DNA from 3 places in the Paenibacillus sp. FSL M7-1455 genome. Region 1 is predicted to be linked to each of the others. Evidence: predicted binding sites of a transcription regulator. Region 1 holds the regulator's gene; each other region holds the start of a gene.
What was found. The regulator LexA, encoded in region 1, represses DNA repair genes until DNA is damaged. The targets are predictions, from matches to a motif close to CGAACATATGTTCG.
Positions count from the first base shown of each region.

Region 2: a site for LexA is predicted at 1,749-1,762, ahead of recA (recombinase RecA). Genes of this name have one in related genera too.
Region 3: a site for LexA is predicted at 3,361-3,374, ahead of addB (helicase-exonuclease AddAB subunit AddB). Genes of this name have one in related genera too.

Region 1 is NZ_JBBORO010000001.1:3,434,831-3,441,937, forward strand. It holds gene NYE48_RS15825 (1,2-dihydroxy-3-keto-5-methylthiopentene dioxygenase) at 1-334, shown strand, start outside; gene NYE48_RS15830 (FixH family protein) at 439-852, opposite strand; gene NYE48_RS15835 (HAD family hydrolase) at 1,084-1,887, opposite strand; gene NYE48_RS15840 (hypothetical protein) at 1,919-2,464, opposite strand; gene NYE48_RS15845 (DUF896 domain-containing protein) at 2,499-2,693, opposite strand; gene yneA (cell division suppressor protein YneA) at 2,795-3,175, opposite strand; gene lexA (transcriptional repressor LexA) at 3,369-3,995, shown strand; gene NYE48_RS15860 (serine hydrolase domain-containing protein) at 4,062-5,093, opposite strand; gene NYE48_RS15865 (response regulator transcription factor) at 5,302-6,495, opposite strand; gene NYE48_RS15870 (cache domain-containing sensor histidine kinase) at 6,473-7,107, opposite strand, start outside.
Region 2 is NZ_JBBORO010000001.1:2,108,454-2,115,560, reverse strand. It holds gene NYE48_RS09815 (regulatory protein RecX) at 1-470, opposite strand, end outside; gene recA (recombinase RecA) at 618-1,679, opposite strand; gene NYE48_RS09805 (competence/damage-inducible protein A) at 1,920-3,173, opposite strand; gene pgsA (CDP-diacylglycerol--glycerol-3-phosphate 3-phosphatidyltransferase) at 3,347-3,934, opposite strand; gene NYE48_RS09795 (YajQ family cyclic di-GMP-binding protein) at 4,129-4,620, opposite strand; gene NYE48_RS09790 (hypothetical protein) at 4,797-4,967, opposite strand; gene NYE48_RS09785 (RodZ domain-containing protein) at 5,067-6,182, opposite strand; gene NYE48_RS09780 (DUF3388 domain-containing protein) at 6,206-6,994, opposite strand.
Region 3 is NZ_JBBORO010000001.1:4,161,034-4,168,140, forward strand. It holds gene addB (helicase-exonuclease AddAB subunit AddB) at 1-3,274, opposite strand, end outside; gene NYE48_RS19255 (class I SAM-dependent rRNA methyltransferase) at 3,595-4,968, opposite strand; gene NYE48_RS19260 (Na/Pi cotransporter family protein) at 5,096-6,070, shown strand; gene NYE48_RS19265 (NUDIX domain-containing protein) at 6,114-6,545, opposite strand; gene mtaB (tRNA (N(6)-L-threonylcarbamoyladenosine(37)-C(2))-methylthiotransferase MtaB) at 6,647-7,107, opposite strand, start outside.

The DNA.
Region 1 (7,107 bases):
CCGCGGCTACCAAATCTGGGACGTGATCACGCTGTCGGACGCGACGCCGAACCTGGAGGATCTGCTCAACAAATTCGAAGAGGTACATACCCATACGGAGGATGAAATCCGCGCCATCGTCGGCGGCAAAGGGATCTTCGTCATCAAAGGCAGCGACGATATCGGATATTTTAACGTGGAACTCGAGGCCGGCGACGTCATTTCCGTTCCTGAAAACACCAACCATTTCTTTACGCTGATGGATGACCGCCAAATCATCGCCGTACGTCTCTTCATCGAAAAAAACGGCTGGGTCGCTTACCCCGTCGAAGATCCGAGTTTCCTAAAAGCCTAAACGGAGATTGGAAGTCAGGCCTTCCTCCCGTTCATGACATACATGCAACGAACCCCGCTCCTTGTTGTCCAAGGGACGGGGTTCGTTTTTGCTTTCTTATTCCGTTACTCGCTTACGGTCAAACTTTTGGTCGGCATCGTATGCTGCGGTCCGTAGGTTACATGAGAGGTGATTTTATAGGTTCCCGCGCCGTCGAACGTTTTTTCGAGCACGTATTTTCCGTCCCCCGCGTTTTCGGCAGGCACTTTCTCGTGCACGCTGCTGTCGCCGTCTTTTATGATTTCGATTTCGACTTCATCCGCTTTATCCACTTTTTGATCTTTCTGCGTAACCAACACTTCAATCGAAACCTTTTCACCGACTTTTGCCTGCTCCGGATTCAAAGTTAAATCGACCTTTAACGGTTCCATCATGCCTTCATCCATGTTCATGCCGTCATGTCCGCCGCTGCCGCCGCAGCCTGCCAAAGCAAAAACGACAAGAAAGATGATGCCTATGAAAACAAATTTCTTTTTCAAATTCCTGCCACTCCCTTACGTCAATCTGCAGATATGTAGGCTTTTTGAACGCACTTCATTTATTATACATGCTTTTCAGGCTTCCAAAACGGCGGGTTGATCACAAATTGATGACAATATTAGCAATGCGCTGGGGTAATCCCGCAATAAGATCATGAAAAAAGCCTGCGCATGCGGCAAAACCGCAAACGGCAGACTTTAATTAACAAATGGCATATCATGCTTGGCCGGTTAAACTCGCTGCTTCATAGACTCCAAAATACCGTGCAGCTCGGACAAATGCTTGATTTCATAATGCGGCTGGATGTTCGAATGATACGGCTTGCCGTTGCGGTTGATCCAAACCGTCGTTAACCCGGCGGCCAGTCCGCCTTTAATGTCCGTCGAAAGTTTGTCGCCTACCATGACGGCTTCATCCGGGGTTACGCCCAGGCGGGAGAGCGCATGCTCAAAAATGGTGGGATCCGGCTTCCCTTTGCCGAAATTGCCCGAAATGACGACTTGATCGAAATAAGGGACCAGCTCCGGTACGCCATCCAGTTTTTCCTGCTGCAATCCCGGGCAGCCGTTCGTCAGCAACAGAAGCTTATAGTTCCCTTTCAGCTCTTGCAGCACTTGGAACGTTTCTTCATAGACATGGGGGCGGGAGCGTCTTTCCATCCCGAATTGTCGGGCAAGTTCTTCGGCCAGCTGCGCGTCTTCCACACCCAGCTCGGCGAGGCCGCGGCGCCATGCTTCCTTCCGGTATTCAGGGACGATTTCGGCCATCCGTTGAAACTCGGGCTGCTTTCCTACGGTAAATTCCCCCCATAATGCTTCAAACGGGTTAATGCCGATCATGGCGGTAAAAGCATACGTGTCGTACGACTCGTACAATGCCCGCGCCTCTTTGCGGACAGCCGCTTCGAGCGCCTCCGCGTCGACGCCGGTTTTGGCGGCGGCCGTTTCGCAGGTCGCTTGGAAGGATTCCTTCACGCTGCGCTCATCCCACAACAACGTATCGTCCAAATCAAAAAAAACGGCGGTAACTCCCATCTTCCCATCCCTCTCCCAACGTTAATCTGTTCTATTGTTTTTCAAACGGAATATTAAAAGAGGCGGCAAAACGCTCGAGACGTTCGGCCATGGCTTCGGTATCGTAGCGGTTGATCAAACGGGTAAACACCCAATTGCCGCCCTTTATTTCCTTGCCCTTTTTCCCCTTCGTTCCTTTCATTTCGATCACGATCGAACCGGATCCGGCTTTGATTTTGGCGATTTGGTCCGCCGTCAAACGCCGGTCGCGATTGAACTTGATCGTGGAAAGCGTGTTTTTGTCCACTTTAAGAAACGGACGGCGCAAAAAAATCATGATCGCCAGCAATACGTACAATCCGACCACGATCCAATTCAAGGAGGTGTTCATCGCCGCCTGCTGGCTCGACATGCCGAGCAAAAGGTAAATGACGGCAAGCGCTACCAGCGTGATGGGAAGAACGAAATTCCGCCCTTTGAAGACGTCGGCCGTGGCGGAACCGTTCGAGGAATACAGCGAAGGTTTCCCCTGTTTTTTACGCTGCTTGTTTAATTGAGCCGAGTTTTTCTGAACCATTCTTTCCCAAGATCGGGACATCGTGTTTCCCCCTTAACCATGATGTTCTGTATTTTTATTTGCGCTTTCCGTCATTGCGGTCTTCTACCCATTCGATCGAATCCAACTGGGCCCTGAAGTTCCGACGGACGTTTTGAAGATATCTCTCGCGCAATTTCGCACGTTCTTCGGTTTCTTCCTTGGTCAGGCCAGTCTCCTTGTCTTTTCGCGCAAGCTCGTTAATGCGCTGAACTAAGCTGTCGATATCCATACATGACTCCTCCAATAATCAATTCATACCTAACTTTGCCATGAGAAAAAGAGCTTGTCAAGGCGTGAACCTTACCAAGCTCTTAGGCGTAAAAACGAAGTCTAATATATAGGAAGAGAAAGGACATCTCCGGCTTGAATGCCGCTGGATTTCAGATGGTTCGTCTTCTTAATGATCTGAATGTATGCGCGGGTATCCATGTCCTTCGGTTTATGATCCCGGGCGATTTGCCATAGCGTGTCCCCTTGGGATACAACGATTTGTTCCATTTGCACCTCGTCTTGAGGGGAACCGGCAAATACGCGTACCATGCCCGTACACCCTGCCGTCATAATTATGACGATCAGCAGAAGCTTCACCATCAGGCGCCGCGTGAACATGGCCTGGAAAGCGTGAAGCTGTTCTTTTAGTTTCCCGCCGTTGCGGTCTCCCCCGGAAATTTCATGATTATATATGCTTTGATATGTACTGTATTTTAACATGTTAACCGTTCCTCCAAACATTTGTTCTTGTATGAGAACAATATAACACGAACACATGTTTTGTTCAATAGTTTTTTCGAACAATTGTTCTCCATGAAGGAAAAATCATGTTCCCGTTTTAGAACTTGTGTTTGTACGAACGGCAGTTCTATGTTATACTTTTACCAAACGTTACTAATGGGGTTGATGGGGAATGTCGAAGATATCTAGCCGGCAGCAAGCGATATTGGAATTTATAAGAAACGAAGTCCGGGCCAAAGGTTATCCTCCTTCCGTCCGCGAGATCGGCGAAGCCGTCGGACTGGCTTCCAGCTCGACGGTGCACGGCCATCTGGACAGACTGGAGAAAAAGGGATTGATCCGCAGGGACCCAACGAAACCTCGCGCCATTGAAATTTTGGGCCAGGAAGAATCCGAAAGCAGCAACCTGTTCACGCAAACGATCGCGCGGGTTCCCGTGGTAGGTAAGGTTACGGCCGGCGTACCGATTACCGCTACGGAAAATATCGAGGATTATTTCCCTCTGCCCCAGCATTTTGTCGGGGACGAGAAAGTCTTTATGCTATCGGTCGTAGGGGACAGCATGATCGAGGCGGGCATTCACAACGGCGACTACGTCATCGTCCGCCAGCAGCAGACCGCGGATAACGGAGATATCGTCGTTGCCATGACGGACGAGGACGAAGCTACCGTTAAAACGTTCTATAAAGAAAAGGATCATATCCGTCTTCAGCCGGAGAATCCGTCTTACGAGCCGCTGCGCTTGAATCACGTGACCATTCTCGGCAAGGTCGTCGGTTTGTTCCGCGACATTCATTGATCCGTTTTGGCCTCGCCAATGGACAAGCCCTTGTTCTTCCAGGAGAACAAGGGCTTTCTATTTGGGTTAGCCGAATTTCTCCTGCTGCCACATCGTTGTGATATATCCGAGGAGGCTCTCCGCTTGATGCACCCCCGGATCCATGTTCATCATGCATACCGCCCCTATGCCTTTCTCGGGATAAACGGTCATCATGCATTGGAAACCGCTGCCCCACCCGAGCGAGCTGATCTCCAGCTTCCCGCCCTGGCATTCCATGAATACGCCCAGCCCGGCCCACTTAAAACCGTTCTGCGGTGCAAACATTTCCTTTGCGGTCTTTGGGGAAATCCCCAACATCCCCTTCCCTTGCAGCGATGCCATCAACTCGGCGGCCAACATCGCGAGGTCCGTCGGCGTCGTCCAAAGCCCGGCAGCCGCAGCGTACGGATAAATCGGATAGGGACTGGCCAACCGGTCGCCATGTCGGTTATGTCCGGCGGCCGATCCCGCCCGAATGTCGGATTCGTCCATGACGAAACGGCTGTTTTTCATCCCCAGCGGTTCAAATATCTTTTTCTGCATCAGCTTTTCGAACGGCTCCCCCGCCGCATCTTCGATCAGCAGCTGCATGACGCAAAATCCCGTATCCGAATAGATGAACCCGCTTCCCGGTTCGGCGACCAGTAAAGCAGGCCCCTGCCTATAAACCGTTAATCCTGTTAACAATTCCGCCATGGACGGAGCTTTGCGGTTCTTAGCCAACGTCGGAAAGCTTCCATCGGGATCCGAAAAGCCGGCTTGGTGGCCAAGAAGCTTGCGCAGCGTGACGCGGCCGGAACGGAATTGCGGATGCTCCGGAATCTTCCATGATATCAGGCGCCGGTTCGCTTCTTCATCCAATTGAAGGACGCATTCCTCTACCAGAACAAGCGCTAAAACGCTTGCCGCAAATTTGCTGATGGAACATGCGTTAAACATCGTATCCATCCGGACCGGTTCCGTCTCCCCCGCCGCAAGCTTTCCCCAGGTCTCCCGATGGCTGATCAAACCATCCTCAATGAATGCGATGCTTAACCCGGGAATTCCCTCCCTATCCATCCGTTCGCTGACGCTCATTGGATCCACTGTTTTCCTTCCCCCGTCCCCAAGCAAAGTAACAATACATCAATTATAGAACATTTGTTCCCTTTTGGCAATAAGCAACCTAGCGAGCATCTCCTAACACCGCTCAAATCCGGACTTTCCTAGGCAAGAAACGAAAAAAAACGTGCCAGTCGAACTGGCACGGCCCAAGGCGGATATAGAGTCGCATCCTTCTTCCCTTCTACGGACAAGCTCGGTTCAGCCCGTCCTTCTCCCATCCCCGCTGCCGGTATTCCGTCGGCGTCATGTTCGTCCGCTTGCGGAAAACCTGCGTGAAATGTTTGACGTCCTGGTAACCGACCTTTTCGGCGATGTCGATCAGCTTCAGCTGCGTATGCTTCAGCAGTTCCATCGCTTTTTCCATCCGCAGCGATATGACGTATTCCTTGAACCCGCTTCCGGTTTTTTGCTTGAACACTTGGCTGAAGTATGCCGGGTTCAAAAAGACGACGGAGGCGACCTTTTCCAGCGTCACGTCGGTATTGTAGTTCGCCCGGATATACTGGAGGGCTACTTCGACCGCCCGGTTTCCGCCCGGGGCGTAATATTCGAATTCGAGCGTTCCGGACTTCCTCCCCATCCCCCGGATCGCTGCCGGGATGCTGTTAAAGTCGCGGATCTCTTCGGACAGCCCGACTTGGAACGGCACCTTGACGTATTTTTTCAGATGCAGCCGCAGCTCGTCGCTCAAGCGCTTTGCCCCGTCCGGCGAATCCGGCGTCACAAGGCCCAGCAGGCTTTTGCCGTCGAGGCTGGTGACGAACCCTTTTCCGTGGCGTTCGATCAGCTCGGTCAGCACGTTTTCGACGATAAAATGCTCGAGATGTACAGTGTCGTCGCTTTCCATTTTGACCAGCACCAAATAAAAGCGGGGGTACCGCTCCACGAACGGGGCGATGTCCAAGTTCCCGATGTCGAGTCCCGTCGCCCAGCGCTGGAATACCGCTTCACGCAAAAACTTCAGGTTGCTCCGAAGCAGCCGGGTTTCCTGCTCCAGCTCGGCGTCCCGCTCCACTTCCTCTCCGAGCCGCCCGATCATCGAAATCAGCGCCTCCTTGCCGATCGGCTTCAGCATATAATCCTTGGCCCCGAGCCTAACCGCTTCTTTGGCGTAAGCAAATTCGGAATAAGCGGAGATGATCACCCATTTCACGTGCGGATAATTGCTCCGGGACACCTGCATCAATTCGAGCCCGGTCATGCCTGGCATCAAAATATCCGTCAGCACCACGTCGATCTGGCCGCCCCGGAGTATTTGCGCCGCTTCGTCCGGATTCTCCGCCAATTGCACGCGGTGGCCGGGAAACGCTTTGCGGATCGTCCGCTTGATCCCCTCCCGGATCACGCTCTCATCATCCACCACCAATATGTTCATCTTCGTCCTCCCCTTCGGCCGGAATCGGTATGGCAACGGTCACCGTCGTTCCTTGCAGCGGCTTGCTTTCGATGCTCAAACCGTATGGTCCGCCGAACATCATCACCAGGCGGTCGTGTACGTTCCGCAGCCCGATGCCGCGTCTTCTTCCGGGCGAATCCGCGTCCGGCGGCCGCTGATGTTTGGCGTGCATCGTCTCTTTTACGCGTTCCAGCGTTCCGGCATCCATGCCCATTCCGTTGTCCTCGATTTTGATCAGCAGCTTGTTCCCTTCCTTTTCCGTGCGCACGTTCAGCACGCCCATGCCTTCCTTCGGCTCCAAACCGTATTTGACCGCGTTTTCGATGATCGGCTGAATCGTCATTTTCGGAAGCGGCGCGTCCAGCCAGGCAGCGTTTGCGTCAATGTTCGTTTGCAGCCTTCCGCCGAGCCGCGTTTCGATGATCGTCAAGTAATGGCCGATTTGCTCTAATTCGCGCCCCAGCGTGGTTCGCGCCGCTTCTTCCCAATTGCTGCTGTACCTGAACATTTGCGAAAGCGACAGAACCACCCTGCTCAGCCGTTCGTTTTCCTGCTCGTCCAGCATCCAATAAATCATGTCGAGCGTGTTGT
Region 2 (7,107 bases), 1.3 Mb from region 1:
TCGCTGATCAGAAGGCTGTCGACGCCCTTCTGGCGAAGCTCCTGCTTCACCCAGGCCCTTCCCTTCTTCTGGCTTGAAATGCGCTGCTCGGCCCACTGCTTGGCGTACAGCTCGTCATTAATCAGGCCTTCCCGCTCCAGCCTGTCGAGGGCTTGCTCCGTAACAGCTTGCCCGAAATCCTTCTGCCGCAACCGCTCCGCCAATTCCTTTTTCGTCCGCTGCTTCCGTTCCAAGTATTTTAGCGCCTGGACGTACGCCCGCTGCTTTTCGTTCGCCAGCACGATCTCTTCAAGCTCCTGCTTCGTAAAGATGCTTCCCTTCAGCATCCGGTATTTGATCATCGTGTCTTCATGGATGAGCAGCATGTATTCGCCGATTGAGACTTGGTATTGTCCCCTTTGCTTGGGATGCCGCTCCACCGCGGTGATGACCAAATCCACGCCGTCCGGAAAAAGGCTGATATCCGCCATATCCTGCTGCTGCTCCTGCCGGTACGACCGATCTTGCCGGTTTCGTATGTCTTCCTGCACGTCCGCTTCCTCCTGCCCTGTTTCGCAATCAAGAAAAGGCGCTCTGGACGAATCGCCAGGGCGCCTTGGATTGAAGTCAAACTTTATTTATTCAAGCTCTAACAATTCCTGCTCTTCCAGCTGCTCTGCTTCCAGCTCGCTCGCTGATGGAGAAGGCACCACCGTCGTCAGATTGCTTGCTTCCCGAATCTTCTGCTCGATGGTATCGCAAATTTGCGTATTTTCTTTCAAAAACTGCTTCGCGTTTTCGCGGCCTTGGCCCAGGCGCTCCCCTTCGAAGGAATACCATGCACCGCTCTTGTTGACGATATCCAATTCCGTGCCGATATCGATGATGCTTCCTTCCTTGGAAATGCCTTCACCGTACATGATGTCGATCTCCGCCTGTTTGAACGGAGGCGCCACCTTGTTCTTGACCACCTTGATCCGGGTACGGTTCCCGACCACGTCATTGCCCATCTTGATGCTTTCTACGCGGCGAACGTCGAGGCGCACCGAAGAGTAGAACTTGAGGGCTCGTCCGCCTGGAGTCGTTTCGGGGTTACCGAACATGACGCCGACTTTCTCGCGCAGCTGGTTAATAAAGATGGCAATCGTCTTCGATTTGGCGATCGCGCCGGACAGCTTGCGCAACGCCTGCGACATCAGGCGGGCCTGCAGGCCGACGTGGGAATCGCCCATCTCGCCTTCGATCTCGGCCTTAGGAACAAGCGCCGCAACCGAGTCTACGACGATAATGTCTACCGCTCCGCTGCGGACGAGCGCTTCGGCGATTTCCAGCGCTTGCTCGCCCGTATCCGGTTGGGATAACAAAAGCTCGTCAATATTTACGCCCAGCTTGCTGGCGTAAAGCGGATCCAAAGCATGTTCCGCATCGATAAACGCGGCTTGTCCGCCAGCCTTTTGAACTTCGGCGATGGCATGCAAAGCCACCGTCGTTTTACCGGAAGATTCCGGACCGTATACTTCAATGACGCGGCCTCTTGGAAGTCCGCCGATACCTAATGCTATATCCAAAGCCAGGGAACCGCTGGGAACGACTTCCACCTGCATGTGGATCGATTCGCCCAATTTCATAATGGACCCTTTACCGAATTGTTTCTCTATCTGACGAAGCGCGATTTCAAGCGCAGCACGACGATCTGACAATAAACTCACATCCTTCACCGTTTATATTGATATCATACCTTGTTTTGGAACGTTTGCCAAGCATTTTTTCGAACATACATTCGTTTTTTTTGTTTTCGGCCCATTTCTCCTTCCGGCTGGAAGCCGCGGCCCGGAAAAGAAAAGAACCGCAGCAAATCCTTATTTGCACGGTTCTTCCGTATGCTCGTATTATACCTCTTTTGAACGCCGAAGCACAACTGCCCTTCGAAGGGGAAGGCCTCACTTGGAAATTAATCTCAGCCAGAGCCGGTAAAGCAGCGTCTTGACCGAACGGACCCGGACGCTCTCCCGGTTGCCGCCCTGCCGCAGTTCAAACACCTCGGTATCTTTTCCACGCTCCGCAAGGCCGACGTACACCAGGCCGGCAGGTTTGCCTTCGGAATCGCCCGGTCCGGCAACCCCCGTGACCGACAGCCCGAAATCGCTGCCCGTGATCGTCCGAACCTGGTCGGCAAGGGCTTCCGCCACTTCGCGGCTGACCGCCCCCGGAGCCTGCTCCCCTTCGAGCAGCGAACGCGGCACACGTAGAAGCTTCTCTTTCATCTCGTTGGAATAACATACGAATCCGCCGAGAAACATCGCCGAGCTGCCCGGGATCGCCGTGATGCTCTCCATCAGCAACCCGCCCGTGCAGCTTTCGGCCGCGCTGAGCGTCAACCCGCGCTCCGACATGATCTCCACGATCTTTTGTTCGATCGGCATGTCCGTGTTTGCGTATATATGCCCCGGAAGGCGCTCCTGAATTTTGGCTTCCATCGCCTCCAGCTTTTTCTCCGCCTCGGCCTCGCTTGCGGCCTTCGTGGATAGCCGCACCGAAACCTCGCCTTCCTTGGCGTAAGGGGCGATGGTCGGATCGCTCTGGGCCTGGATCAGATCAAGCAGCTTATCCTCCAGCAGCGATTCGCCGATGCCGGCAAACTTCAGCATCCTGGAATAAATCGGCATTTCATCCGTCAAGGCATGCCGCTGCAGCCATGGTTTCGCCTGCCGGTCGAACATCGGCTTCATTTCTTTTGGCGGACCCGGGAGAACGATGTAAAATTTGCCGTCCTGGGCGATGGCCACTCCGACCGCCAAACCGGTTTCGTTCGGAAGCGGCGTGCACCCTTCGATGACGAGCGCCTGGCGGCGGTTGTTTTCCGTCATGTCCCGGCCGCGGCTGACGAAAAATTCCTCCACCTGCTCCATCGCCGCAGCATCGATATGCAATTCGCGCCCCAGCACGGCTGCAAGCGCATCTTTGGTCAGGTCATCCTGGGTTGGTCCGATTCCGCCGGTCAGAAGCAGAATGTCCGCCCGCTCCGAAGCCAGCTCGATGGCATGCTGCAGACGCCCCATGTTGTCGCCGACGACCGTTTGGAAATAAACGTCGATCCCCATGGCCGCAAGCTCCCGGGATAAGTACTGCGCGTTCGTGTTCAAGATTTGCCCCAGCAGCAGTTCAGTTCCTACCGCGATAATTTCCGCTTTCATGCTGTCACTCCTCCTAGAAATCGGCGCATCCAAGACGCCCCGCTTAAAAAATTTGGCACGATACGGCGAATGTGCCGTATAAAAAAGATATATCCTCCTCCGGGCAACCAGAAACAGCGGAAGTTCTTTCCGTCTGATGAAAGAAAAAGCAATAGGATTGAACCTATTGCCGTTTACGCATTGGATAGCCGAAGCAGATGTTTGTTTTTGACGAAATAATCGATACCCGAATAAATCGTGATCAACGCAGCCGCCCAAGTGGCGATCGTGTCCAGCGGAATGCCGATCAGTTCAAATGGGAAGTTGTTGATGAGCATCAGGATAATGGCAACGATTTGAACAACCGTCTTCGCTTTTCCCCATTTGCTCGCGGCTACGACCGATCCGTCCAAAAGCGCGATCTGGCGCAGCCCGGTCACCGCGAACTCGCGGCTGATGATGACGACCGCAATCCACGAATCGCATTTCCCCATCTCGACGAGGGAGATCAGCACCGCCGCCACAAGGAGCTTATCCGCCAAAGGGTCAAGCAGCTTACCCAGATTCGTAACCATGTTGTTCTTCCGCGCCAAATAACCGTCTATACCGTCCGTGCTGGCCGCCAAAACGAAAATGAATGCAGCGACAAGCTGATTCAAGGGCAGCTCGTAAGAATTCCAAACCAATGGTTTAGGATAGAAGCTGAAATCCACCAAAAGAAACACCATCATGATCGGAATCAAACAAATTCTTGCAATGGTAATACGGTTGGGCAAATTCAATGTGCACCCTCCCCGGATCAAGCAAACTTGATGAATGAATTCAAATGATCGGCACCAAGGTACCGGAAACAGCTATGTAAAAACATCCACATGCACTTCTCCCCAAGTATAATATAACGTTTTATTCCCTGTCAAAAGCCCGAGGGGAGCGCCTTTCGGGGCAACCAATCCCCGGCGCGTGCCTGCCTGGGAAGTTATTTGAAGTTCGTGAACTGCAAATCAAGCGGAAGGTCCGCCTTGCGCAAAAGCTGCATGACAGCCTGCAGATCGTCCTTGCTTTTCCCCGTCACGCGGATTTGGTCGCCTTGGATTTGGCTTTTGACCTTCAGCTTGGAATCGCGGATGAGCACGTTGATTTTTTTGGCGTTCTCCTGGTCGATTCCCTGTTTCAAGCCGATGCGCTGGCGGACCGTTCCCATCGAAGCCGGTTCGATTTTGCCGTAATCCACGTTTTTCAGGGATAGGCCCCGTTTGATCATTTTCGACTGCAAAATGTCAATGACCGACTTGATCTTGTATTCATCGTCCGAAACGATGACGAGCGCGTCCTTTTCCAGCTTCAGGCTGCTTTTGCTGCCTTTAAAGTCAAAGCGGGTTTCGATTTCTCTTTCCGCCTGGTTGATGGCATTGTTCATTTCCTGCAGATCGAACTTGGAAACGATATCGAATGAATTTTCGGAAGCCATTGCTACACGTCCTTTCTTAAAACTTCATGTCATATTATATGAAAATGTTGCGGACAAGTCTAATGTATTTATGCGAATCTTTGCCGGGCGGCGGATAACACCCCGCCAACATCCCACCGTCAAACGCCAAAAAGACATTCCTTCCGGGATGCGCCCGAAAGAAATGTCTCCTGCGGCTATGCCTTGTCGCGGTCAGGGACCGGTTGTCTGAACATGTTGAGAATCCCCAGCACGACCCATGCCAGTCCAAAACCCAATATGCCGTACCCCCAAGCGTTGGGAGTCAAATAGTACCCGAGGAGGCTGACAATAACGCCAATACCGGTTACGATCCAGCTGATTGCCATCGTTCCTGCACCTCTTTCATGGGAGATATGAACTTTATGCCAATAGTTCTATTGTCTCCGCGAGGATACGGGCTTATTCGTTTTGAAAAGCGGCTTGGATCAATCGTTGCCGGACGCGGAATTCGAATCGCCGCCGTCCGCCGCATTGCCGGTATTGCTGCCGGAAGACTGGTCTCCGGTCGTATTCACGGTGCCGGAATCCACGAGATTCAGCAGTATGCGGGATACCGATTTGCCGTCGGTGACCGTCTGGCCGCCCACCGTGATCGTCGTTGCCGGCGAATAGCCGGATTTGATGTACAGGCCTGCGGAATCAAGCGTGAACGACATGGAGTCGCCGCTTTTCGTTTTGCCGAAAGAAAGCTTCTCCCCATGGATGTTTTGGCCTCTGTAGACCTCCACCCAGCTTTCGCCCGACGCTTTGATTTCGACCGTCACCGGAGCTCCGGCAGGAGCGGCCACTTTAAAGATGGTGTCCTTGCCTCTCTTCCGATCCTTTTCAACCGTGACGGCCTGATTTCCCGGAGGGGTAACCGTACCGTTGTCGGTCGTCGTGCCGCCGTTGTCCGTCGTGGCATTGCCGTTATCGGTCGACGTATTGCCGTTATCGGTCGTCGTTCCCGTCCCGTTCTCCGGCGGCGTCGTCTGCTGATTGCCTCCGGCCGTTCCTCCGCCGGTTTCGTTTTGGCCTTGCGGGGTGTTATCTTTGTTTTCACCCGCTTTGTCCTGACCGGCCGGCGGCGTCGTGGTCGTATTGGCGGCCTCGTTTTTCGAAGGATCCTGCTGGTTTTGGGTCACCTTGGCCGGATCGACGCCGTTGGACTTCGGTTGGGTTGCGCTGCTGGCGTACCAATAGATCACGACGATGATCAAAATCGGAAAAATCCACATCAGCGTCGTGGAAAGCCATTTGACGTTGCGCTCCGAAGAACGGGTACTGCTCCGTTTCTGGATCACCGGCTCCATGACCGGTTCGGGTTCGGCCGGCGCCTCCTGCTTATGTCCCTCCAGCAGCAGATCCGGATCCAACCCGACCGTTTCCGCGTATGTTTTAATGAAGGCCCTCACGTAAAAGCTCCCGGGCAACACCTTATAATCCCCTGCTTCGATGGCCTCCAAATATCTTTTTCTAATTTTCGTCATTTCCTGCACGTCGTCCAGACTCATTCCCTTTTGCAGTCTGGCTTCTCTCAATTGCTGTCCAAGTTCGGACATGCCATCACCTCCTCATCCAAAAATTATATGTCGTCATTATAAGAACTGGTAAATGTATCGTATATGATTTCCTCGTTCGGATTGTTGCGCAATTCAACGATAATGTCGAAATCGTCGTACGTATATTCGGACTCCTGCACAAAAACATCCGGATGCTCGATCACTTTCGTGCTTGGCATCCGCATAATGTTTTGCAGCAGATTATAATGGCGTTCGTTCGAACGGATCGTGCTGACGATGCCGTCGATGATAAACACGTTGGCCGGATTCATCTCGTCTTCGGAAAGCTGGCTTCGGACCGTCTGCCGGAGCAGCGTCGACGATACGAACGTCCACCGCTTCATGGCGCATACGCTGCCCGCGATGATCGACTCGGTTTTGCCGACGCGCGGCATGCCCCGCAGGCCGATGACCTGATTGCCGCTCCTTTTAAATAATTCACCCAAAAAATCGACGAGTAATCCGAGTTCGTCCCGGGTAAACCGAAACGTTTTGCGATCATCGGAATCCCGGTCGATGTACCGTCCGTGCCGGACGGCGAGAATGTCGACCAATTTGGGCTCGCGCAGCGCGCAAACCGTAATGTTGTCCACTTTTTTCAGCATCGCCCCCATGAGGCGGATCTTTTCTTCGTCATCGGTTTCAAGCAGCATGCCCCGGGTTTTCCCCTCCACGCCGTTGATCGTCAATATGTTTACCTCCAGCATGCCCAGCAGGGACGCGATATCCCCGAGCAGGCCCGGACGGTTTTTATGTATGCGGTATTCCATGTACCACTGTTTCGGTTGTTTCGTTTGATTCGCTTCCACCATGACACCCCATCTGAGCTTTTCCCGCACATTTCGACAAATTCAACTCAAGCCTCGGCCGCTTCCGATCATGCTGCTTCAATGCCGTAATGTCGGGTCACGTTAATGATATATAA
Region 3 (7,107 bases), 730 kb from region 1:
AATCGTCCCACTGCTCCGGCGTTGCCACGGACGCGCTGCTGTAGAAGCTGCCGTCCGCTTTGACGGCCACCGGCAGAATGGACGAATGCCCCTTGTCCAAGGAAGCGTCCATCAAGGACACCGTCTCCCGGTCGGCAAGCAGCAGCCCTTTCATTTTGAACCGTTTGAGCAGCTCTTCCGCCGCCTGCTCCATCGTCATGCCGTTGGCCGACTGCAGGATCGGGTCATGCACGTGAAAATACAGCGTCCCTGCCGGCAGCGCCTTACTGCCGAGCCACTTCTCCGCATAGGTCAGCAGCACGTCCAAATACGTCAGCATTTGCAGCGCAAGTCCGTAATACACTTCATGCAACTTCAGGTCCTTATGCCCGGATTTGTAGTCGATGACCCGCAGCAAAAGCCCGTTTTCCCCATGGGCCAGGTCCACGCGGTCGATTCGGCCGACGACTTCCATCACGGAACCGTTCTCCAGCTTGAAGGTCAGCGGCGGCAGCGGTTTCCCCGGCCCGAAATCAAGCTCCAGCCCCACGGGCTCGAAGCTGCCGCGGCGGGCATGCTCGCCCAAAATGACGGAGGCTCTGCCGACGATGTTTTTCAGCTTCCTTGAAATGTAGCCGTAGCGCTTCGAGCTGAGCAAAATTTCGCCCTGAAGCATCGGGGCGAGCCGTTCCACCGTCAGTTCCGCTTCCCTTCGGCATTCCTCTGCCGTCAGGCTTCCCCAGCTGCGGTTCTGCTCCTTCAGCCGAACGGCCATTTCGCTTAGCGCGGCATGAAAAAGCTGACCGATGTCCGGCGCCTTCAGCCGGTACAGCTGGCGCTCCCTCAGCTTTAGCCCATGGGAGGCAAAATGCGAAAACGGGCACGCCACGAACCTCTCCATCCGCGACACGCTCGTGCGGACCTTGCTGCCGTACAGCCGGCGGCTGGTGCCGGCCGAAAGCGGCTTCGTCCCGTTGCGGTAAAACAGCGAACGGAGCAGCATGTCGAGCGGTCCGCGCCACTGCGGATCGGTTAAATACCAGTTGTAGGCGTTCCACCATATCTCCGGCATGTTCATACCCTGTTTCCATCGCCGCAGCTGCACGATCAGATGCTTCAGCGTCTGGCGGGGATGTTCGATGAAGGCTTCATGCTCCGAAGCGGGCTGTTCCGCTCCCGGCTGGGCCAAAAGCGGCCGTGCCTGAAGGTGCGGAAACATTTTCGCCAAATGGCGGACGACTTCCGAAGGAAGCAGCTCCTTCCCTTCGTCGTCCGCCGCCGGATAACTGATCCAGACATGCCGGCTGGCGGAAGTCAAGGCGTTATAGATCAGAAAGCGTTCATCCAGCAGCCGGCGCGAAATGCCGGGGGCCAGTTCCATGCCCGCATCCGCAAGCACGGACCGTTCCTGTTCGGTAAGGACGCCGTCCTCCTGGAACACCGCCGGAATGACCCCGTCGTTCACCCCGAGCAAAAAAGCGTATTTGACGCCGCTCGTGCGGGTCCGGTCCATCGTTCCCACGAGCACCTGATCAAGCGAAGGGGGAACGAGTCCAAGCTTCAGCTCGCTGAGCCCGGTCTCCAGCATGCCCGCGAACAGGTCGAACGCCATTTTCTCCGGCCCCATCATCTCGACGATCTGATCCAGCAAATCCAGCACCTCGCCCCAAAGCTGCCGATGCTCCCTGGCCGCTTCCGGACGGCCGCCGAGCAGCGCTTCGCGGTTCCACGCGTCCAATTTCTGGGGAACGCCCGCGTCCTCAAGCAGCCCGTAAACGGCCGTGCACATCTCCCGTGCCGTTTTGGCGCGTTTCATCCGTTTCTCGAAAGCAGCCAGCGGCCCGGTAACCGCCGCCCGGCAGCGTTCCATCAGCTCAAGCGTCTCTTCGGCCGTCTTCGGCCGCGCAGATCCCCCTTCTTCCAGCGACAGGCTCGGGACCGCCTTGAGCGGCCTTCCGTCCGTCCAGCGGTAGCCCTGAAGCCCGCAAGCGAGCGCATAGTTTTCGAAGCGGTCCATGTCTTCGCGCGTCAGCGACCCGTCAAGCGGGAGAAGCAGGTCGCTTTTGACGCAGCGGAACACGTCCTCATGCCTCCAGAACCGCCGGACCACATCCAGCGCGGCGCGAATGAACTCGGCAAGGGGATGGTGAAGCTCGCTCCTTTTCTGGTCAAGGAAAACCGGAACGCCGTAATCGTGGAAAAGCGGCATGACGAGATGCTCGTAATCCGCGAGATTGCGCACGAACACGGCCATTTCGCGGAAGCGTACGCCTTCCTCGCGCGACAGCCGAAGCATCTCCCGCAGCGCTCCTTCGACCTCCGCCCGCCGGCTGGAGGCGGGATGGATCGAAATCGCTTCGCCGCTTTGGCCGGCGTTCGCCTCGTAGCGAAGGCGGCGATCGTACCCCCGCTCCAAATGGGCAAGCATCGGACTTTCCGCGAAACGCGGCGGCACGGGCGGAGCCAGCACCGTATCGTCGATGTCCAGGCCCAATTCTTCCGCCATGCCCCTCAGCTTGACATAGGTCGTGGCGGTCGGATGGAACAAATCGAGCTCATGCGGCATCCGCGCGCCGTCGTAAGGTTTGTCCAGCGTCAAGGAAACGGTGACGGACCGGGCATGGAGCATCAACTGGCCGACCGCCAAAAGCTCCTGCGGAGTAAAACCGTGGAACCCGTCGATCCATATTTCCGCTCCGCGCAAATAGGCGGAGTCCTTCACCGCTTCGGTCAAACGGATCAAATTGTCTTCCTCGTCGATATACAGCGGCGACATTTCCTGCTCGAAATCTTTGTATACCGTCCACAAATCTTCAAGCTTGCTGCGAAGGATCGGCGTGACGCCTTGCGGCGGCAGTTGCTCCAGCAGCTGCCCGACGGCGGACGCATCGACGCAATACCGCTTCATCTCGGTATACGCGTCGCCGAGCTTGCCGACGAACCCGAGCTGCTCGCCCGAGGCCCCAAACAGTTTCAGCTCGTCCTTGCGGCGCTGTATGATTTTGTACAGCAGCATTTTTTTGCCTTCGTCGCTGATGCCGACGCGCGCCGTTCCCCCGGTCTCCTGCATGACGCGGTAGGCGAGGCGGCGGAAGCTGAGCACTTGGGCCCTGACGCTCCCCTTGATCCGCCCCGACGTAACCAGCCCGTGTTCGGCCTGGAACGAACCCTGCTCCGGAACGAGCAAAATGATCGCATTCCCTTGCGGCTCGGCCTCCAGTTTGGCGGAAATTTGATCCAATATGGCCGTCGTTTTGCCGCTGCCCGATCGTCCGATCAGAAAATGAACCGGCATGTTCCTCCCCCTTCATCTATGTAAAATAAAAAACTATGGATTTTGCTCCAAATCTACCTTCCAGTATATCATACACAGCTCAAAATAGAACGTATGTTTGCAAAGATCACATCCACGCCGGTAGCCCTGCAGCCGTTAGCTCTGCCGTGCAGAGCGCTTCTCCTATTTTACCACTAAATTTCCGCCAAGGTTGAACGTCCAGTATTTGCAAAAAAGCGCTGCAGGCCGCATTTTTTCGAAGCTCCTATTTTCTTGCAAAAAAAGAAAGAACCGCCGCCGAATCCTCTCGGATTCAAAACGGCAGTCCGGTATCTTCCCGATTAAAAGGTTTTGCTTCTCACTTCGAAAATCGCAAACTTCAGGTAGTGTCCTTCATCGACGCCCAAAATTTGCGGATGGTCTTTCCCGGCGGCGCGCCATTCGATCAAACGCAGAATCTTCCCTGCATCCGCCGCAGCCTCCCGGATCGTTTCCAGGAACAAATCGGGGCGCATATGGTACGAGCAGCTTGCCGTGACCAGGTACCCGCCTTCGTTCACCAGCTTCATGCCGTGCAGGTTGATGTCCTTGTATCCTCTGCAGGCGCCTTTTACGGCGCTTTTCGTTTTCGCGAAGGCTGGCGGGTCCAAAATGACGACGTCCCATGTTCTGCCGCCCCCCGCGGTCATTTTTTGCGAGGTGTCGATCTTCCCTGCGCCGGCGGAACGGATCTGTCTTTCCTCCAGCCCTTTGACCTGCGACCGGAGATACTGGAACGCGTCATCCACGACGAACTCCACGCGGTCGCCGAAGCCGTTCAGCTCCACGTTTTCCCGCGCGCTGTCGATCGCATGCTGGGAGATGTCCAGGCAGGTCACTTTTTTGGCCCCGTATTTGCAGGCATGAAGCGTAAAGCTGCCGGTATGCGAAAAACATTCCAGCACCGTCGCGCCGTCCCAGTAAGGGAACGTGACGACCTTGCCGCTTTTGTTGACCGGACGCCGGACCCGTTGCCCGTTTTCTTCGACTTCCCGAACCTCGATCCCGCTGCGTTCGCCCCAGCCGGTCATCAGCGGCTCGATGGACGCGCGGTTTTCCCGCTGGTCGAAAAAGTAGCCGGTTTTTTGCCCTTCTTCGATATCGACGCGGATCAGCAGCCCGTTTTCCCGGACCGTAACGTATCTCGGGCATTCCCCGTAGAGGGGCCCCTTCGTCTGCTCCAATCCTTCGAGCTCCCGGATCGGTACATCGCTCCGTTCATAGATGCCGCGCGGGTTCATCACCTTAGCCAAGGCGCCGACGATTTCCTTGCGCCGGATATCCATGCCCAGCGTCAAGAGCTGAATGACCAGCACGTCATCGAACCGGTCCACGATGAGTCCAGGGAGGAAATCGGCCTCCCCGTACACCAGGCGATAAGCATTTCCTTCGTCCAGGAAGCGCTCCCGGTGCTTCAGGCAGCCAAGGAACCGCTCGGCGAAAAAGTCCTCGTCCATCGCTTCGATCTCGCGGTAGGAAACGGCGCGCACGGTAATCTGCGATGCCGGGTTGTAATAACCGGTCGCCAAATAGCGGCCTTGATGGTTCACGACTTGGACCAGGTCCCCCGGCTGCGGATCGCCTTGAACCGACTCGATTTCGTTTTTGAAAATCCAGGGATGACCCTGCTCCAGCCTTTTTTTGCGGTTTTTATGAAGAACGACAGTTGCCAACATGTCCACTCCTACTCATGTCTATTTCTTGATCCTAAAGGTTTGCTCCCCGGCCTCCCGTGTCATGGTTGTCCAGGCAGCGACATATACGTAATACATGGACAAGAATTCGCAAAGGAGAACCTTACCCATGTTTCATACGATGATTTTCCCCGTCGTGTACGGGCTGATCATTTTCCTGGCCGGGATGAAAGTGATGGAAGCCGCGCTGGGCAGCTGGGCCGGACCGCTGCTTTCGTCCTTCCTGCAAAAAGCGACCGCCTCCCCGCTCAAAGGCATGCTGTTCAGCACCGGCATTACGGCGGTGCTCCAAAGCAGCACGGCCGTGACCGTGCTCACGATGGGACTCGTCAATGCCGGCTTGCTTTCATTCGACCGGACGCTGGGCATCATTCTCGGCAGCAATATCGGCACATGCATCACGACCGAGCTGATCGGCCTGCAGATCGGCCAAATCGCGCTGCCGCTGCTTGGCGTCTCCATCGTCGTGTGGGCGGCCGCGGTCCTGTTCGACGAGTACGGGCTTTTTGGGAAAAGCGGCAAAACGGGGCGCTTTATGCCGATACAGCTGATGGCGCTGGCCGCTGCCGGTTTTGCCATGGTCATGCTCGGCATCCGCGTCATGCAGATGATCGGGCCTTCCCTCGAAACATCCGGACTGTTCGGATGGTTTATCGCCCAATCCACGCATAACCTGTGGTGGAGCCTCGCTGCGGGCGCGGCTTTAACCGCGCTTATGCACAGCAGCGCCGCCGTCATCGGCCTGGCGATCGTGCTGGCGGCGTCCGGAACGCTTCCGGTGGCCGTCGGGATCGGCATCGTGCTCGGCGCGAACGTAGGCACTTGCGTAACCGCCGTCATTGCAGCGGTCGGAAGCACGAAATCCGGCCAATTCGTCGCCTGGACGCATGTCGTGCTCAACGTGGGCGGCGCGCTGCTGTTTATGCCCTTCATCCCGCAGCTGCAGCTTGCGGTGTCCTGGCTGTCCGCCGAGAGCGGCGCCCAGATTGCCCATGCCCAAACGCTGTTCAACATCCTTTGTTCGCTCGTCGCGCTCCCGTTATGTTATTTGCCGGCGTGGAAAAAAATCCGTTTTCACGGATAGTCCCCGAGGATCCTCCAAAAAGGCGGCCTGCCCTTGATGCCCTTTAGACCTGAATGCCGAGGCGGGCAAGCGCCTTGCGGACGATGACGTCGTTGTTGTCGTAACCGCCTTGTTCCTGCCTGCTCCACGCTTCCTTCGGATCGTACCAGGAGACGCCGCTGATTTCCTCCACCTGCGGGCGCAAGGTGCCGCTTTTGGCTTCGACGAGATAATAATGGACTTCCTTGTCCACTTCGCCATGGACCGGGTGAATGTATTTATATTTAATGATATCCACGGGAGCAACGATTTCTCCCCTGATTCCCGTTTCTTCTTCGATTTCCCGCAGCGCGGTCTGCTCCACGGTCTCGCCGGGCTCCATTTTCCCTTTCGGGAGCGAAATTTTGCCGTAACGATCCGTGATGAGCTGCACCATCAGCCGGTCTCCTTCGCAGCGGTATACGACGCCGCCCGCCGAAATCTCCGTTCTGGCCATCCCCATTCCTCCCTTGCCGAAGCCATAGTGCAACAAGGATTCCACTTCCTTGTTTGCACCGGAAATGAAATCCTTGTTTTTCAATCCATTTGGTTCCTGGTTTACATCGCTGCGCCGGTAGCTCCGTCCAGAACGCGGACAAGCTGGCCTTCGCATTCATGCACGCCTGCTTTGGTGACTTTCACCCGGCAGAGCTGGCCTTGAAGGTCCTCGGAGCCGTCAAAAACAAGCTGCAGGTAGTTGTCGCTGAAGCCGTGCATTTTGCCCGGGCCATGCGATTCTTTCGAGCCTTCCGGAATAACGTCCAGCACTTGGCCGACGAATTTTTCCGCATAGGCGAGCTGCATGCTCTCCGAAAGGCTGATCAGCTCGCGCACGCGCTCGTGTTTGATTTCCTCGTCGACCTGGTCCTGCATCCGCGAAGCGGGCGTGCCGTTCCGTTGGGAATACGGGAACACGTGCATCTCGGAGAAATTGATCTCCTTCATGAAATTGTAACCGTTCCGGAACATTTCATCCGTTTCCCCCGGGAAACCGACGATGACGTCCGTCGTAATGCCGA